3 regions of the Variovorax robiniae genome follow, and region 1 is predicted to be linked to each of the others. Evidence: predicted binding sites of a transcription regulator. Region 1 holds the regulator's gene; each other region holds the start of a gene.

Region 1 (5,335 bases):
CACATCGACGGTCAGACCGAGGAATGCGTTGAGTTGGGCCGTCGCAGTCAAAAGTCGGTACTGCGATTGGGCGATCTCCATGCGATCACTTTCCGCGCTGCTGGCAGCCTGGAATATTTCGCTCTGGACGTTCAGAAGATCCAGGATCGAGCGCCGGCCGATCTTGAATTGCTCCCAGTAGCCATCCTTGACCGAAGTCAACTGGGCGACGAGGAGCGACCAGGTCGCGATGCGCGCCTTTCGCGTGGCAATGGCTTGCAGGTTCCGGATCACTTCCGACGTGAGCTCCTGCAAGAGCGCGTCGCTGCTGTTCAAGGCAGCCTGGGCCTGTTCGGCGGCAGCCGATGCAGCCGCCTGCGAACCACCACCGTCGTAGCCGGTCCATCTGGCAGCCAGCCGCACGTCGACGACAGGGCTGGAGCTTCCTCCGGACTGGTACGAGGTGCCTCGCTGCAAGCTGGTCTGCAGATCGACACGGGGCATGTTCCAGGCGGCGGCGATCTTGGCAGCTTGCGACGCGGCTGCGGCATCTGCATCGGCGGCCAGGATGGCCGGATGGGACTTGAGCAACACCCCGGCAACCGCTTCGGACTGCGGCGCAACCGCTGCCGCATCGCGCACCGGCAATATCTGCACAGCAGGCCGACTCACCAGGTTGGCCACCTGGGCGCTTGCCTCCACCGAGGCAGATTGCCGCTGTTGGAAGCTGATCCTTGCCTGCTCCAGGCGGGCCTGGGTCTGGGTCAATTCGGAGCCACGACCGCGGTCGACCGCGACGATATCCTCCACTCGCTTGACCAGGTCCTGGTGGGCGGCGACGTTGTCCGCGGCGACGCTGGCGAGCTTGGATTGCTTCAGTGCCTCCAGATAGAGGTCGGCGATCTGGCCGCCGATCTGCTCGGCGCTGACGATGACGCGCTGCTCTGATGCGGTCAGCCGGGCTTTCTGCCGGTCGATCTCGGCATCGGACTTGCCGCCGTCGTACAGCAGCTGGCTTCCTCGAAGGCCGATGTCACCGGACTGGACCGAGCCCGAACCCGTCACCCCAGTGCTACGGCCCGGATCGGCAACGAGGTCCACCCGTGGAGACCAGGCCGCCTGCGCCTGGGTTACCTCGAAATTCGAGGCGCGGGCCGTGGAGCGTGCCGCCAGGACCTTGGGGTTGGAATCGAGTGCGCTTCGCACCAGCACTTCCAGGGCCTGCGCACGAACAGTTTCGATCGGCAGGAAGCTTCCGAGCAGGCAAGAAACTACAGCAATCGCAGCACGAAAATTCATACGGGTCGGTCGAAAAGGCGAACTTCAGGAAATCAAGAACCGACTGGTGAAAACCGTGGCTAATGCTGTAAAGATGGTTACTTATTGTAACCTTAAGTTTTGCAATTGATTGACAGTCTGGGGCGCTGGCGGCGCTGATCGAAGCATTAACTCACCGGGAGTGTGGATTACTTCACTCACCAGCCTCACCACGCTGTCCAGATGCCGGAAATCGCGGAAATGCGAGGCCAATCCGCCCATGCGCGAACACGAGGGGGCGGATGCGGGTCAGGTGCCGGTCGGGTCTTGATCGGCCGCGGCGGACGGCCATTGCGCAGGCGGCACGCGCCCTGATCGTGCAACCATCGTGCAGCGGCTGCGCCCGAGCGGGGGCCGTGCTTCCCGGAACGAACGCAGCGCTACAGCGCCTTGCGCAAATTCGCCGGCGCGATCCGCAGCGCCTCGCGGTACTTCGCCACCGTCCGGCGCGCGCACTCGATCCCCTGCTCCTTGAGCATGTCCGAGATCTGGCTGTCCGACAGCGGCTTCTTGATGTTCTCGCTGGTCACGAACTGCTTGATCAGCGCCCGCACCGCCGTGCTCGACGCATTGCCGCCCGTCTCCGTGCCCAGCGCAGAGCCGAAGAAGTACTTGAGCTCCACCGTGCCGTAGGGCGTCGCCATGTACTTGGCGGTCGTCACGCGGCTGATGGTCGATTCATGCAGGCCCAGCTCGTCGGCGATCTCGCGCAGCACCAGCGGCCGCATGGCCAGTTCGCCATGCACGAAGAAGTTCTTCTGCCGCTCGACGATGGCGTTGGATACGCGCAGGATCGTGTCGAATCGCTGCTGGATGTTCTTGATGAACCAGCGCGCCTCCTGCAGCCGCTGCGACAGCGCCTGGCTGCCCTCGCCCTTGTGCGCCTTCAGCGCGCCGGCGTAGATGTCGTGCACGCGCAGGCGCGGCATCACGTCCGGGTTGAGCATCACGCGGAACTTGAGCGAGGCGCCGCGGCCGGTGCGGGAGACGATCACGTCCGGCACGACCACGTTGCGCTCGACGTCGACAAAGCGCCGGCCCGGCTTGGGCTCCAGCCGCGCGATGAGCTGCATCGCGCCGCGCACCAGTTCTTCGTTGCTCTTGGTCAGCGTGGCCAGGCGCTTGAAGTCGCGGCGGGCCAGCAGGTCCATCGGCAGCTTGCAGATCGCGATGGCGACCTTGCGCACCTGCTCCTCGTCCTCGGATTCATCCTCATCGGCCAGCGCGCGCAGCTGGATCGCCAGGCATTCGCCGAGGTCGCGCGCACCCACGCCGACCGGCTCCAGGCTCTGCAGCAGGCCCAGCGCCATCTGGAAGCGGTGCACAAGTTCATCGAACTCGTCGTTGTCGCTGCCGGCCAGGCCCGAGGCCAGCGCAGGCAGCGAGTCCTCCAGGTAGCCGTCGTCGTTGAGCGACTCGATCAGGAAGCTCAGCGCGGCGCGGTCGGTATCGTCGAGGCGCAGGCCCAGGGCCTGGCGGTGCAGGAAGGCCTGCAGCGACTCCTGGCTGCGCGCCAGTTCGGTGGCGTCGGCGCGCTCGTCGCCGTTCAGGTTGTTGGCACGCGCGGGGGCGTCGCCGCCCCATTCGCTGTCGTCGGGCACCATGTCGACGGTGCCGTCGCCGCCCCAGTCGGGCTCGCCGTCGGAGACGCCGTCGGCGGTCGCATCGGCGGTGGCGGCATCCGCATCGTTCGAAGCGGCGCTCGTGGCGGGGCCGTCGGCGCCGTTGGCGGCTGGCACGGTCGCGAAGTCGTCGTCCCGCGGCGGCGGCGTGTCCGCAGCCTCGAGGCCGAACTCCTCGCGCACGGCCTCTTCCGCGGTACGTTCCAGGAACGGGTTGTCGTCGAGCATCTGCTCGACTTCCTGGCTCAGTTCCAGCGTCGACAGCTGCAACAGCCGGATCGACTGCTGCAATTGGGGCGTCAGTGCCAGGTGCTGCGATACGCGCAGCGACAGGCCTTGCTTCATGCCGAGGCCCCTACATTCTGAAATGCTCGCCGAGATACACCCTGCGTACCTCCGCGTTGTCGACGATCTCCGAAGGCGTGCCTTGTGCCAGCACTTGCCCGTCGCTGATGATGAAAGCGTGATCGCAGATGCCCAGCGTCTCCCGCACGTTGTGGTCCGTGATGAGCACGCCGATGCCGCGCCCCTTCAGGAAGCTGATGATCCGCTGGATCTCGATCACGGCGATCGGGTCGATCCCCGCGAAGGGCTCGTCCAGCAGGATGAAGCGCGGCTGGGTGGCCAGCGCCCGCGCGATTTCCACGCGCCTGCGTTCTCCGCCCGACAGTGACAGTGCCGGGGAATCACGCAGATGTTCGACGCGCAGGTCGGTCAGCAATTCGGTGAGGCGCTGCGCGATCCGGCCTTCGGTCAGCGGCACGCGCTTGCCCTTGGCATTGGTCTCGAATTGCAGCTCCAGCACGGCGCGCACGTTCTGCTCGACCGTCAGCTTGCGGAAGATCGAGGCCTCCTGCGGCAGGTAGCTCAGCCCCATGCGCGCGCGGCGGTGGATCGGCATGTGCGCGATCGGCTCGCCGTCGATGGTGATGTCGCCGGCATCGGCCCGGACCAGGCCCACGATCATGTAGAAGGACGTGGTCTTACCGGCGCCGTTGGGACCGAGCAGGCCGACCACTTCGCCCTTCTGCACGCCCAGCGACACGTCCTTGACCACCATGCGGCTGCCGTAGGACTTCTGCAGGCCGCGCGCTTCCAGGCGGCTGCCGTTCCCGGCGATACCCGCGACGGCGCCGCCACCGGACCCGAGCAAAGGCTCGCCGCCGGTGTCGATCAAGGCGTTGTCGTTGCGCATCACGGACGCGCTTCCCCACCGAGCGTGGTGGTGGAGCGCAGGCCGGCGCCAGGGGCCGGCGCGGGCGGCGGAGGCGCGGAGCCGGCCCTGGGGCTGCCCGGCACTGCGTTGGCCGGCGGACGCGGCGTGAGCACCGCACGCACCCGCGCACCTTGCGTGCCGGTCGACACGGCAGCGTCCGGCGGCACGGTGGAGCCGTTGACTGTGAAGGTGTCGTTGCTCTGGTCGTAGACGATCAGCGGGCCGCTGCTTTCGTCGTTGACCTTGCTGCCGATCAGGCGCCGCATCACGGCATGGCCGATGAACTTGACGTTGTCGGCGCGGCTGTCGTACTCGATGCGGTCGGATTCGCCCTCGATCCACTCGTCGCCGCCGGGCGCGTCGCGCTTCTGCTTGTAGTAGGCCAGCTTGCCGGGTGCGGCGGTGACCACGCCGTACTGGTAGCCCTCAGGGTCCTGCCGCACGTCGATGCGCGCGCCGCGGATGATGATGGTGCCCTTGGTGACGACCACGGCGCCGGTGAACACGCTGGTCTGCTTCAGGTCGTCGTAGCGCATCGAGTCGGACTCGATGTTCATCGGCTTGGCGCGATCGGCCTTTTCAGCGTGTGCCAGCGGCGCGCCCGCAACGGCCGCCAGGGTGAGCAGACCGAGGGTTGCCTTGCATGCGGATCGAAGCGGGGTGAGGAGGAATGAGCGCGTGGTCATAAAGGCACGAAACTTGCTGCGCCCATTGTATGCGGCAGGCTGACGCGACCTTGACGAAAGGCCCAGTGTCAGAGGTCGATATTTCTGACGAATGACTTGATCGATCAAGTCTTGCGGGCTTCGCCGATCAGGTAATCGGTGATTTGCAGCGCGCGCTCCATGCTTTTGGCCAGTTCGCCGTCCACATACCAGCGGCCCGCCACGCCGAAAGCGGGCACGCCGCTGACCTGGTATTCGTTCTGCAACTGCGTGGCGCGCTTGACCTTGCCCGAGACGGAGAAGGACTTGAACATCTCGCCGAATTTCTTGGCGTCGAGTTCCGGCTGCTTGGCGACCCAGGCCAGGATGGCGTCGTCGCCCATGATCGGCTGGCGCTGGCGGTGGATGGCGTCGAAGATCTTCATCTGCATCTCGTCGACCTTGCCCATGGCCTCGAGCGTGTAGTACATGCGCTGCTTGCTCTCGACGTCGTTGCCGACGAAGGCCACCGGCACGCGCCGGAAAGCAACCTGCGG
Region 2 (5,335 bases), on a different contig from region 1:
CACCGACCATGGTCAGCGTCAGCGAGTGCGGCGTGAAGGCTTCCTTGCCGTAGCCCACGCGCTTGCCGATCAGGTAGGCACCGACCAGGCCAGCAACGGCCGCGTTGATGTGCACCACGGTGCCGCCGGCGAAGTCCAGCGCGCCCCATTGCCAGATCAGGCCGGCCTTGGCATTCAGCTCGTCGACCACGGCGGCGCTGGTGTAGGCGTCCGGGCCCATCCAGAACCAGACCATGTGCGCGATCGGCGTGTAGGCGAAGGTGAACCAGAGCACCATGAACAGCAGCACGGCCGAGAACTTGGCGCGCTCCGCGAAGGCGCCCACGATCAGCGTGCAGGTGATGCCGGCGAAGGTGGCCTGGAAGGCGGCGAACAGCAGCTCGGGGATGTAGACGCCCTTGCTGAAGGTCGCACCCGGTGCGAAGACACCGGTGGCAGGATCGAAGACCCCCTTCATGAAGAGCCGGTCGAACCCGCCGATGAAGGAGTTGCCTTCGGTGAACGCGAGGCTGTAGCCGTAGATCATCCACAGCACCACGATCAGCGAGAAGGTGACCATCACCTGCATCAGGATCGACAGCATGTTCTTGCTGCGGACCAGGCCGCCGTAGAACAGGGCCAGGCCGGGGATGGTCATCATGATGACCAGCAAAGTGGAGACCATCATCCAGGCGGTGTCGCCCTTGTTGAAGCTGGGTGCGGCAGCCGGTGCTGCAGCGGCGTCGGCCGGTGCGGCGGCAGCGGGGGCTGCTGCGGCAGGTGCAGCGGCTGCGGGCGCGGCGGCTGCGGGGGCCGCAGCGGCAGCGGGCGCCGTGGCTTCGGCGGCTGGCGCGGCCGGTGCCTGGGCAAAGCCTGAAACGCTGGCGGTCAATATGCCCACGCCCAGCGCGAGGGAGAGGAGGAACTTTTTCATTGGGGTGCTCTTTCGTGCCGTGATGCGCGTGAAATCAGAGGGCTTCGCGACCGGTTTCGCCGGTGCGGATACGCACGACCTGCTCGAGGTCGTACACGAAAATCTTGCCGTCGCCGATCTTGCCGGTGCGGGCCGCGCCCTCGACGGCTTCGATGACGCGCTCGACCAGGTCGTCGGCGACGGCGGCCTCGATCTTGACCTTGGGGAGGAAGTCCACCACGTACTCCGCGCCGCGGTACAACTCGGTGTGGCCCTTCTGCCGGCCAAAGCCCTTGACTTCCGTCACGGTGATGCCCTGCACGCCGATGGTCGAGAGCGCTTCGCGCACCTCGTCGAGCTTGAAGGGTTTGATGATGGCTGTGACCAGCTTCATGGTTCTGCTACTCCTCAGGAAAATGTGGATGGCCAGACCCCAGCAAGGGTCGGGCCTGCTTTCGTTTTTCTTAGAACGTCTTGGTCAGCGTCGCGATGAAGCGGGCCTTGTTCGGCGAATAGGTCGACGCGCCGATCGGGCCGAAGCCGAAGTCGATGCCGGGGTTGTTGGCCACGGCATAGGCGCTTTGCTCGTTGGCGCCCTGGATCGAGCCGGCCAACGACAGGCCGCCGCCGAAGTCCCAGCTCGCGCCGACGTTGTAGTCCAGGTAGTTCTTGTAGCCCAGGCTGCGGATGTCCGAGGACATGAAGGTGTAGCCGACGGCCGCCTTCAGCGTGAGGCTGGTCAGCACGGTCTTGCTGTACGACAGGTTCAGGTAGCCCGTGTTCTGGCCCTTCAGGCCCGAGCCGCCCTTGTTGCCGGCGTAGTTGAAATAGTCCTTCGACACGGTGTGCGAGTACTTGGCGGTGAAGGAACCGATGGCTTCGTCGGCCCAGGTGGCGGCACCGTAGATTTCGGTCGTGTTGCCGGCCGTATTGCCCGAGTAGTAGTACTGCAGCACACCGAAGTCGAGGTCGACCGGGCCGGCCTTGAACTTGTAGCCGCCGTAGAAGTCGCTCTCGATGCTGTTGCCCGGCAGCCAGTTGACGCTGGAGTTCCAGTTGCCGACGTAGAAGCCGCTTTCGTGCGCGTAGTCGAAGCCGCCCTGGATGGCGGGCTTGAACCAGCTGGTCTTGACCGGGTCGGTGAAGCCCTTGCCGATCATGTCCTGGTCCTGGCCACGGAACTTGTAGTTGGTGGTGAACGAGACGTTGGCCGTGAGCGGCGAGACGACAGGCGCCGGGGCGGGTGCAGCAGCCGGATCTGCCGCAGGCGTGCTCTGGGCGAAAGCGGCGCCCGACGTTGCGAGCGTTGTGGCCAGTGCAACCAAAGCCGAGGCAGTGTTACGGTGCATCATCGAGGAACTCCTACGTGTATTTGAAAGGGGTGGAAACCTGTCAAAGCAGGGAGCGTGCCAAAGTGTGTCGGAGGGTGCTGGATAACCCGGATGGGTCATTCACAAACACTCACAAATGACGCGTCAAATCGTCATTTCAGGGTTTCTCGATGGCGTGATGAATGGAAAAGAAAACAAGAGTGCACCACGGAGGTGGATGCACTGATTTGGTGAGGGAGTGGAAATGAGTCTGTCTTTGGTGCAAAGCCGTGCTTTGCTGGGCCTGGAAGCGGCCAGCGTCACGGTCGAGGTGCATCTGGCCAATGGTTTGCCCAGTTTCACGCTGGTCGGGCTGGCGGATGTGGAGGTGAAGGAGGCGCGCGAGCGGGTGCGCTCGGCCATCCAGAACGCGGGGCTGGAATTCCCCAACAACAAAAAAATCGTCGTGAATCTAGCCCCCGCGGACTTGCCGAAGGACTCCGGGCGCTTCGATCTGCCGATCGCGCTGGGCATCCTGGCGGCCAGCGGGCAGGTCGATCCGGCGAAGCTGGCGGGACATGAGTTTGCGGGCGAGTTGTCCTTGTCGGGGCATCTGCGGCCGGTGCGCGGGGCGCTGGCGATGGCGCTGGCGTTGCACAGCCGAGGGATTGCGACGCGGCTGGTGTTGCCGGCCGAGAGCGCGCAGGAGGCGGCGTTGGTGCCGGGCTCGGAGGTGTATGGGGCGCGGCATTTGCTCGATGTGGCGCGGCGCTTTCTGCCGGCTGGGGCGGATGAACCGCTGCCGATTGAACCGGGTGAAGACAGCTGGGTGCGCGTTGTTGCTGAAGCCGGCGCTCACATTCATGGCTATCCCGACCTGTCCGACGTCAAGGGGCAGGCCGGCGCCAAGCGGGCGCTGGAGATCGCTGCGGCGGGCGGACACAGCCTGTTGATGGTCGGGCCGCCGGGCTCGGGCAAGTCGATGCTGGCCCAGCGTTTTGCCGGATTGCTGCCGGCGATGTCGGTGAACGAGGCGCTGGAGAGTGCGGCGGTGTCGAGCCTGGGCGGGCGCTTCACGGTCGACCGATGGGGCGTGCGGCCTACCTGTTCGCCACATCACTCCGCCAGTGCGGTGGCGCTGGTCGGAGGGGGTTCGCCCCCTCGACCAGGCGAGATCTCGCTCGCACATCATGGCATCTTGTTTTTGGACGAGTTTCCGGAGTTTCAGAGGGCCGCCTTGGAAGCCCTGCGCGAGCCGCTGGAGACCGGCACCATCACGATCGCCCGGGCCGCCCGGCGCTCCGAATTCCCGGCGCGATTCCAACTCATCGCCGCAATGAACCCCTGCCCTTGCGGCTTCTCGGGCTCCCCGCTGAAAGCCTGCCGCTGCACGCCGGACCAGATTTCGCGCTACCAGGGCAAGCTCAGCGGCCCCCTGCTGGACCGCATCGACCTGCACATCGAAGTGCCGGCCGTTTCCGCGCAGGAACTGCTGACGGCACCCCAAGGGGAAGCGAGCGCTGGCATCCGCGACCGCGCCGCCACCGCGCGCGAACTTGCGGTAGCGCGGCAAGGCGTGCCCAACCAGGCGCTGCGCGGCGCGCAGATCGACGTGCATGCGGGGCTTGACGACGCCGGCATGCGCTTCATGCAGACCGCGGCTACCAAGCTGGGCTGGAGCGCGCGCTCGACGCACCGGGCGCTCAAGGTCGCGCGCACCATCGCGGACCTGGCCGGCGCCGCGAACGTGCAGGCCGCGCACGTGGCGGAGGCGGTGCAGTACCGGCGGGCGCTGAGCGGTGCCGGATGAATCACGAACAAAAAGATAGACCATGACCGCCATCGCACGGTTCGTGAGGAACACGCTGGGGCGGGACTTTGCCGTCGGCGACATCCACGGCGCATTCGGCGCCCTGCAAGCCGCGCTGGCCGCCATCGGCTTCGACAGCAGCACGGACCGGCTCTTCTCCGTGGGCGACCTGGTCGACCGCGGCCCCGAGTCGGCGCAGGTCTTGGCCTGGCTCGACTTGCCCTGGTTCCACGCGATCTGCGGCAATCACGACTTCATGGCGTGGCGCAGCGCGCTCGGTCTGCCTTTCAAAGCGGTGGACCATGCCGCGCACGGTGGCGAATGGTTGTACGACCTGCCGTTGGGCGAGCAGCGGCGCATTGGCGAACGCCTGCGCGCGTTGCCGATGGCCTTCGAAGTGGAAACGGCCGGGGGCTGGGTCGGCATGGTTCACGCCGACTTTCCATCGGACGATTGGCGCGATCTGGCCATCATCGACTGGCGGACCCTCGACAACATGGACAGCTTTGCCAGCCAGTGCCTCTGGTCGATCGAGCGCCATCGACGGCGCTACCGGGGCGTCGTCCGGAACATCCGTGCGGTCGTGCACGGGCACATGACAATTCCCGCGATGGAGACCTTGGGCAACGTTCATTTCATCGACACCGGCGGCTGGCATCCCTCGGGGCGCTTCACCTTTCTGGAGCTGGGAGAGCTGAAGGCCTTCACCGGTCCCGGACCCTTGCGTGAGCGTGCCAATGTCCGGCGGAACCGGTAGCCCCCTGCAATCCGGCGACTCGCGCATGTCCGCCGAGCAGCCCACCTACGACGCCCGCCTGGTGGGCTGGTTGTCGGTCGGCCAGCTCATCACCTGGGGCAGCGTCTTCTACGCCTTCGCGCTGCTGATGGAGCCGGTCGAGCTGTCGCTGGGCCTGAGCCGCGCGCAATCGTCGCTGGCCTTCAGCCTGGGCCTGCTGGCCGAAGGCTTGATGGCCTGGCCGGTGGGGCGCTGGATCGACGCGGGACATGAGCGCGCGGTGATGACGGGCGGCTCGCTGGTGATGGGGCTCGGGCTCATCGCCCACAGTTTCGTGCAAGACATGGCGAGCTTCTACGCGGTGTGGATCGTGCTGGGCGGGGCGCTCGCGGCGACGCTCTACGCGCCGGCCTTCGCGATCGTGACGCGTCGCTTTCCACTGGGGTTCCGGCGCGCGATCATCACCCTCACCTTCCTCGGCGGACTGGCCAGCACGGTATTCATTCCGTTGATCGCCTGGCTCGTCGGCGCGATCGGCTGGCGGCATGCGCTGTGGGTGCTGGCGGCGATCCATCTGTTCCTCTGCG
Region 3 (5,335 bases), on a different contig from region 1:
GCCGCAACTTCGCGGCCGAGGGCGACATCGCGTACGGCGACGTGAAGGCCGCCTGGAACGACTACCTCGCCCGCGACAACCAAGGTCGCGGCTTCGTGCTGATCGGCCACAGCCAGGGCGCGCGCTGGCTCACGCGCCTGATCCGCGAGGAGATCGACGGCAAGCCGGTGCTGGCGCGCATGGTGTCGGCGCTGCTGATGGGCAGCAACCTCGCGGTGCCGAGGGGCGCCGACGCGGGCGGCGCGTTCAAGAACGTGCCGCTGTGCCGCAAGGCCACGCAGACCGGCTGTGTGGTGGCCTATGCGAGCTTCCGCGCCGAAGTGCCGCCACCGGCGCAGACCCTGTTCGGCCGTGTCGCGGAACCGGGCCAGGTCGCGGCCTGCGTCAACCCCGCGGCGCTCGCGGGCGGCGAGGGGGCACTGATGCCGTACTTCAGCAGCGGCAACACCGACATCGTCGGCATGCCGTCGCGCATCGGGTCATGGCTGCAGGACGGGCGCAAGCTCGACACGCCCTTCGTCACCACGCCCGGCCTGCTCACGGCCGAGTGCGTGTCGAACGAGCACGGTGACTATCTCGCCGTCACGACGCATGCCAGCGCCGCCGATCGGCGCATCGATCACATCGCGGGCGATGTCACTCTCGGGGGCGTGGTGCTCAAGGCCTGGGGGCTGCACCTGGTTGACGTGCATCTGACGATGGGCAATCTGCTGTCGCTGCTGGACAGCCAGACCGCCGCCTACGTCGAACGCCGTTGAATCAGGTGCCTGCCACGTAGGGGTTGCTGCGCCGCTCGCGGCCAAAGCTGCTCTCCGGGCCATGCCCCGGAATGAACACCGTCTCGTCACCCATCGGCCACAGGCGCTGGGTGATGCTGTCGATCAACTGCTGGTGGTTGCCTTGCGGAAAGTCGGTGCGGCCGATGCTGCCGGCGAAGAGCACGTCACCGACGAAGGCACGCTGCGCGCTCGCCGAATGGAACACCACATGGCCCGGCGTGTGCCCCGGGCAGTGGCGCACCGACAGCGTCTCTTCGCCGATAGTCACGCTGTCCCCATCGTCCAGCCAGCGCGTCGGCACGAAGGGCTCGGCCGGCGGAAAGCCGAACATGCGGCTCTGCTGCGCGAGGCCATCGATCCAGAACTGATCGCCGGGATGCGGGCCGACGATGGGCAGCGCCAGGCGGCGCGCGAGTTCGCCGGTGCCGCCGGCATGGTCGATGTGCGCGTGTGTGAGCCAGATCTGCTCGAGCGAGACGCCGAGCTTGTCGACGGCGGCCAGCAGGCGGTCGAGATCGCCGCCGGGGTCGATGATCGCGGCCTTCTTCGTGGCGTCGCACCACACGATGGATGAGTTCTGCTGGAACGGGGTGACGGGGACGGTCTGGTAACGGAGCATCCCGCGATCGTACTTTCTCAAGAAAGCAGCTCGTAAAGCACGAAGCAGAGGATCGCCACGCCGATGCCGCACGTGACCCACGCACGCTTGCGCAACGCCGCCAGCGCGCCTTGCTCGGGCCGGTCCGACACGATGAAGGGTCGGTCGCCACGGCCCTTCCACACCACGCGCGTATCGGGCGGCAGCGCGGGTGGCGCTGCGATGCGGGAACTGCGTGGCCGCATCCGCGCCGATCCGAGCCCGACGAGCATGTCGACGTAGCCAATGAACACCGCCAGCACGATGCGCAAAGGCCTCGGCGCCGCAGCCACGACCTTGCGCCGCCATGCGCCGGTGCGGAGCGCGTCGACGATGCGCTCCAGCAGCCCGGGCTCCATCGACTCGGGCACGTTGCGGCGCAGGTCGAGGGTGCCGATCACATAGAGCGTGGCGCCGACCTCCACGCACTCCTCGGTCACGCGCAGACGCTGCCCGCCCTGCCACGGGAAGCCCAGCGCGTCCAGCAGCGCCATGCCGCGCGGCGGCAGAACGTCCTTGTCCGATTCCCAGCTCTTCAGGTCCAGCAGCAGTTCCGCGCCGTTGAGCCACACCGTCGCGCTGCCGGTGTCGTCGGCGATGTCGACCGACTCGACGCTGCCACCGTGGCGCGAGGCCACGCGTCGCCAGCCGCCGCTGTCATCGCTGCCGTCGCTCTCGTACCAGACCCACGCGGCCACGTCCCACCAGGCGCAGGCGCGGCCGGTGACGGCAGCGCGGGTTGGCGTGGCGGTCTCCGCAGGCGCCTCGAGGTGCACCAGCCCCACCCGCGCGCGGCCAACCTTCGCCGCCGCCATGCTCGCCGCCGCCTTGGCATCGCCCAGCATGCGCAACCCGCGACGCAGCAGCCACCCGCCGCCCACCAGGCCCGCGGGCACCAGCACGAAGGGCGTCAGCAGCAACGCGAACAGCAGGATCGCCAGCACCAGCATGCAGAGCACGGCCACGACGATGCCGGCGATCTTCAACCCGCTCCATTCCGTCGATTGCGTGTCCATGCGAAGCTGCGCTTCCTTCAGCGGCAGCCCTTCGCCCAGCCAGCGCGTGCCGAGGCGATCCCGCACGGCGGTCACGATGGCATTGCGGTCGGCACCGGGCGGCGGCAGGCGGCGCATGAAGGAAGTCTCGACATCGTCGGTGCGCGTGAGCACCAGCCATTCCATTTGCGAAGGCACCCAGGTCGGCAGGTCCGGCCCGCCTCGGCCGCCCATGCCTTGCATCGTGGCAGTGCTGCCTTCCTGGACGGTGCGCCAACTCACCGTGGCGCCATCGCCCGCGAACGGATCGTCGGATTCGTAGTGGAGCGCGTCGTCGGTGACCGTGTAGGTCGAATGCGTCTCGCCGAGCGGCGTCTGCACCGTGAAAGTCCAGCGTTGGGCCATTCGTACTCCGTGCGGAATCACTGTTGCGCATCATCCTGGAAAACGCTGCCGGACGGACAGCCCTCCGGACTGGCACGGCGATTGCATCGCACCTTGTACACAAGACAGGATGCTTGATGATGGTGCATGACAAGGTCTCGCTGGCCGAGCCCGAACCGACGACGACGGCAATCGACGGCACGCCCGCCGCGGCCTGGATCACGCGATTCACCGCGCCGATGAAGGGCGCGGCCGGCGGCCCGTTGGCCGGATTGCGCTTCGCGGCCAAGGACAACATCGACGTGGCCGGCGTCGAGACCACTGCCGCGTGCCCCGCTTTCGCGCGCACCGCCATGCAGCATGCACACGTCGTGGGCCGCCTGCTCGATGCCGGTGCGGCGCTGCTTGGCAAGACCAACCTCGACCAGTTCGCCTGCGGCCTCAACGGCACGCGCTCGCCGTATGGCGCGGTGCCCAACAGCTTCGACGCGCGCTACGTCTCGGGCGGCTCCAGTTCGGGGTCGGCCTATGTCGTGGCGACGGGGCAGGTCGACTTCGCGCTCGGCACCGACACGGCAGGTTCCGGCCGCGTGCCGGCGGGCCTCAACAACATCGTGGGGCTCAAGCCGAGCAAGGGGTTGATCAGCGCGCATGGCGTGGTGCCGGCGGCGCAGAGCGTGGACTGCGTGTCGATCTTCGCGCCGACGGTCGCGCTGGCGGTCAAGGTGCTCCAGTCGGCGATGGGTGTCGATGCGAAGGATCCGTTCTCTCGCTCGCTGCAACTCCAGCGCACGCCGCTGCCTGCGCGCTTCCGTTTCGGCGTGCCGTCCCAACTGGAGTTCCATGGCGATGCGCTCGCGGCGGAGGCCTTCGACGACGCCATCGAGCGCCTCGAATCGCTCGGCGGCCAGCGCGTGGCCATCGACTACGCGCCATTGGCCGAGGCTGCATCGCTGCTCTATGGCAGTGCATTGGTGGCCGAGCGCTACGCCGCGGTGCGAGACTTCTTCGAGGCGCACGAGGACGAGGTGATCGAACCGGTGCGCAGCATCCTCGCCGGAGGCCGCGACTTCAGCGCCGCCGACGTCTACGACGCGCAGGTGAAGCTGCGCGCGCTCGGCCAGCGCGTGGTACAGATGTGGCGCAGCATCGACGTGCTGCTGGTGCCGACCGCGCCCTGCCATTGCACCATCGAGGCGATGCGTGCCGACCCGGTCGAGCGCAACCGCGAACTCGGCGCCTACACCAACTTCGTCAACCTGCTCGACTATGCGGCGCTGTCGGTGCCGAGCTCGATCCGGCCGGACGGGCTGCCCTTCGGTATCACCCTGATCGGTCCCTGCGCCAGCGACCTGCAACTGGCCGAACTGGGCCAGCGCTTCCACCACGCGACCGGTCTCACCACCGGTGCAACGGGCCGCGCGCTGCCGCCCATGGTGCAACTGTTGCCTGCCAGCGCCGACACGGTGCGCGTCGCGGTGGTCGGAGCCCACTTGTCGGGCATGCCGCTCAACGGGCAACTGCGCGAACGCGGCGCGCGCCTGGTGCTGGAAGCGCAAAGCGCGCCAGACTACCGCCTCTATGCGCTGCCGGGGACCGTGCCGCCCAAGCCGGGCATGCTGCGCGTCGCGCCAGGCACCGGCGCTGCCATCCAGCTTGAGGTGTGGGAGATGCCGACCGCGCACTACGGCAGCTTCGTCGCACTCATTCCCGCGCCGCTCGGCATCGGCACGCTGACCCTCGCCGACGGCAGCAGCGTGCAGGGCTTCGTCTGCGAGCCGCTCGCGCTCGAAGGCGCGGAAGACATCACGCAACACGGCGGCTGGCGCGCCTATATCGCATCGAGACAAGCCCCCGCAGGTTGACGCCTGCGTTCACACGACTTCGTTCATTTGCAGGAGCTTTTCAATGCGCAACAACTCTCCCTCCACCTCGCGACGCAAGCTGCTGCAGGCCGGCGCTGCCGGACTCGGCGTGCTGGCCGCGCCGGCCATCGTGCGCGCCCAGGCGCCGACAAAGATCCGCATCGGCTACTGGCCCGTGGCGGCAGGGCTGCCTTTCTTCGCCGCCGTCGAGCGCGGCTACTTCAAGGAGGCGGGCGTCGACGTCGAGCCGCTGAAGTTCGCGGGCGCGCAGCAGGTCATGGAAGCGATGCTCTCGGGCCGCGGCGACGGCAGTTCCAACGGCACCGGCTCGGCCAATCTCGCCATCGGCGAGATCGCGCAGCCGGGCCTCTTCAAGATCTTCTGCACCAATCCGAGCAACGCCAAGTTCGTGCTCGACGAATTCATCGTTGCCAAGGACAGCCCGGTCAAGGTGACGGCGGACCTCGCCGGCAAGAAGGTCGCCTCTGGCCCCGGCATCCAGAACGTCACGCTGGCCAAGACCATGCTGGAGCGCGCCGGCGCCAAGGGCGCGGTGGTGAGCGAACTGCCGATCGGCCAGCACATTGCCGCGCTCGTGGCCGGCCAGGTCGACGCCTGCTACACGCTGGAGCCCACCGGCACCATCGGCCGCATGAACGGCACCACGCGCATCAT

The links. The regulator sigma-54, encoded in region 1, starts transcription at its own class of promoters, with help from an activator protein. The targets are predictions, from matches to a motif close to TGGCANGNAANCTGCTTT.
Region 2: the regulator sigma-54 is predicted to act here: its motif matches at 2,287-2,304, upstream of WKW79_RS30135 (TorF family putative porin).
Region 3: the regulator sigma-54 is predicted to act here: its motif matches at 2,887-2,904, upstream of atzF (allophanate hydrolase).

Annotation. Positions count from the first base shown of each region.
Region 1 is NZ_JBBKZS010000012.1:9,474-14,808, forward strand. Features, by position in the region: gene WKW79_RS23915 (TolC family protein) at 1-1,278, opposite strand, end outside; gene rpoN (RNA polymerase factor sigma-54) at 1,677-3,263, opposite strand; gene lptB (LPS export ABC transporter ATP-binding protein) at 3,274-4,113, opposite strand; gene lptA (lipopolysaccharide transport periplasmic protein LptA) at 4,113-4,820, opposite strand; gene WKW79_RS23935 (thiol:disulfide interchange protein DsbA/DsbL) at 4,925-5,335, opposite strand, start outside.
Region 2 is NZ_JBBKZS010000021.1:16,789-22,123, reverse strand. Features, by position in the region: gene amt (ammonium transporter) at 1-913, opposite strand, end outside; gene glnK (P-II family nitrogen regulator) at 948-1,286, opposite strand; gene WKW79_RS30135 (TorF family putative porin) at 1,357-2,244, opposite strand; gene WKW79_RS30130 (YifB family Mg chelatase-like AAA ATPase) at 2,468-4,012, shown strand; gene WKW79_RS30125 (metallophosphoesterase) at 4,035-4,769, shown strand; gene WKW79_RS30120 (MFS transporter) at 4,795-5,335, shown strand, end outside.
Region 3 is NZ_JBBKZS010000017.1:65,112-70,446, reverse strand. Features, by position in the region: gene WKW79_RS28250 (DUF3089 domain-containing protein) at 1-758, shown strand, start outside; gene WKW79_RS28245 (MBL fold metallo-hydrolase) at 760-1,398, opposite strand; gene WKW79_RS28240 (hypothetical protein) at 1,416-2,816, opposite strand; gene atzF (allophanate hydrolase) at 2,933-4,660, shown strand; gene WKW79_RS28230 (ABC transporter substrate-binding protein) at 4,704-5,335, shown strand, end outside.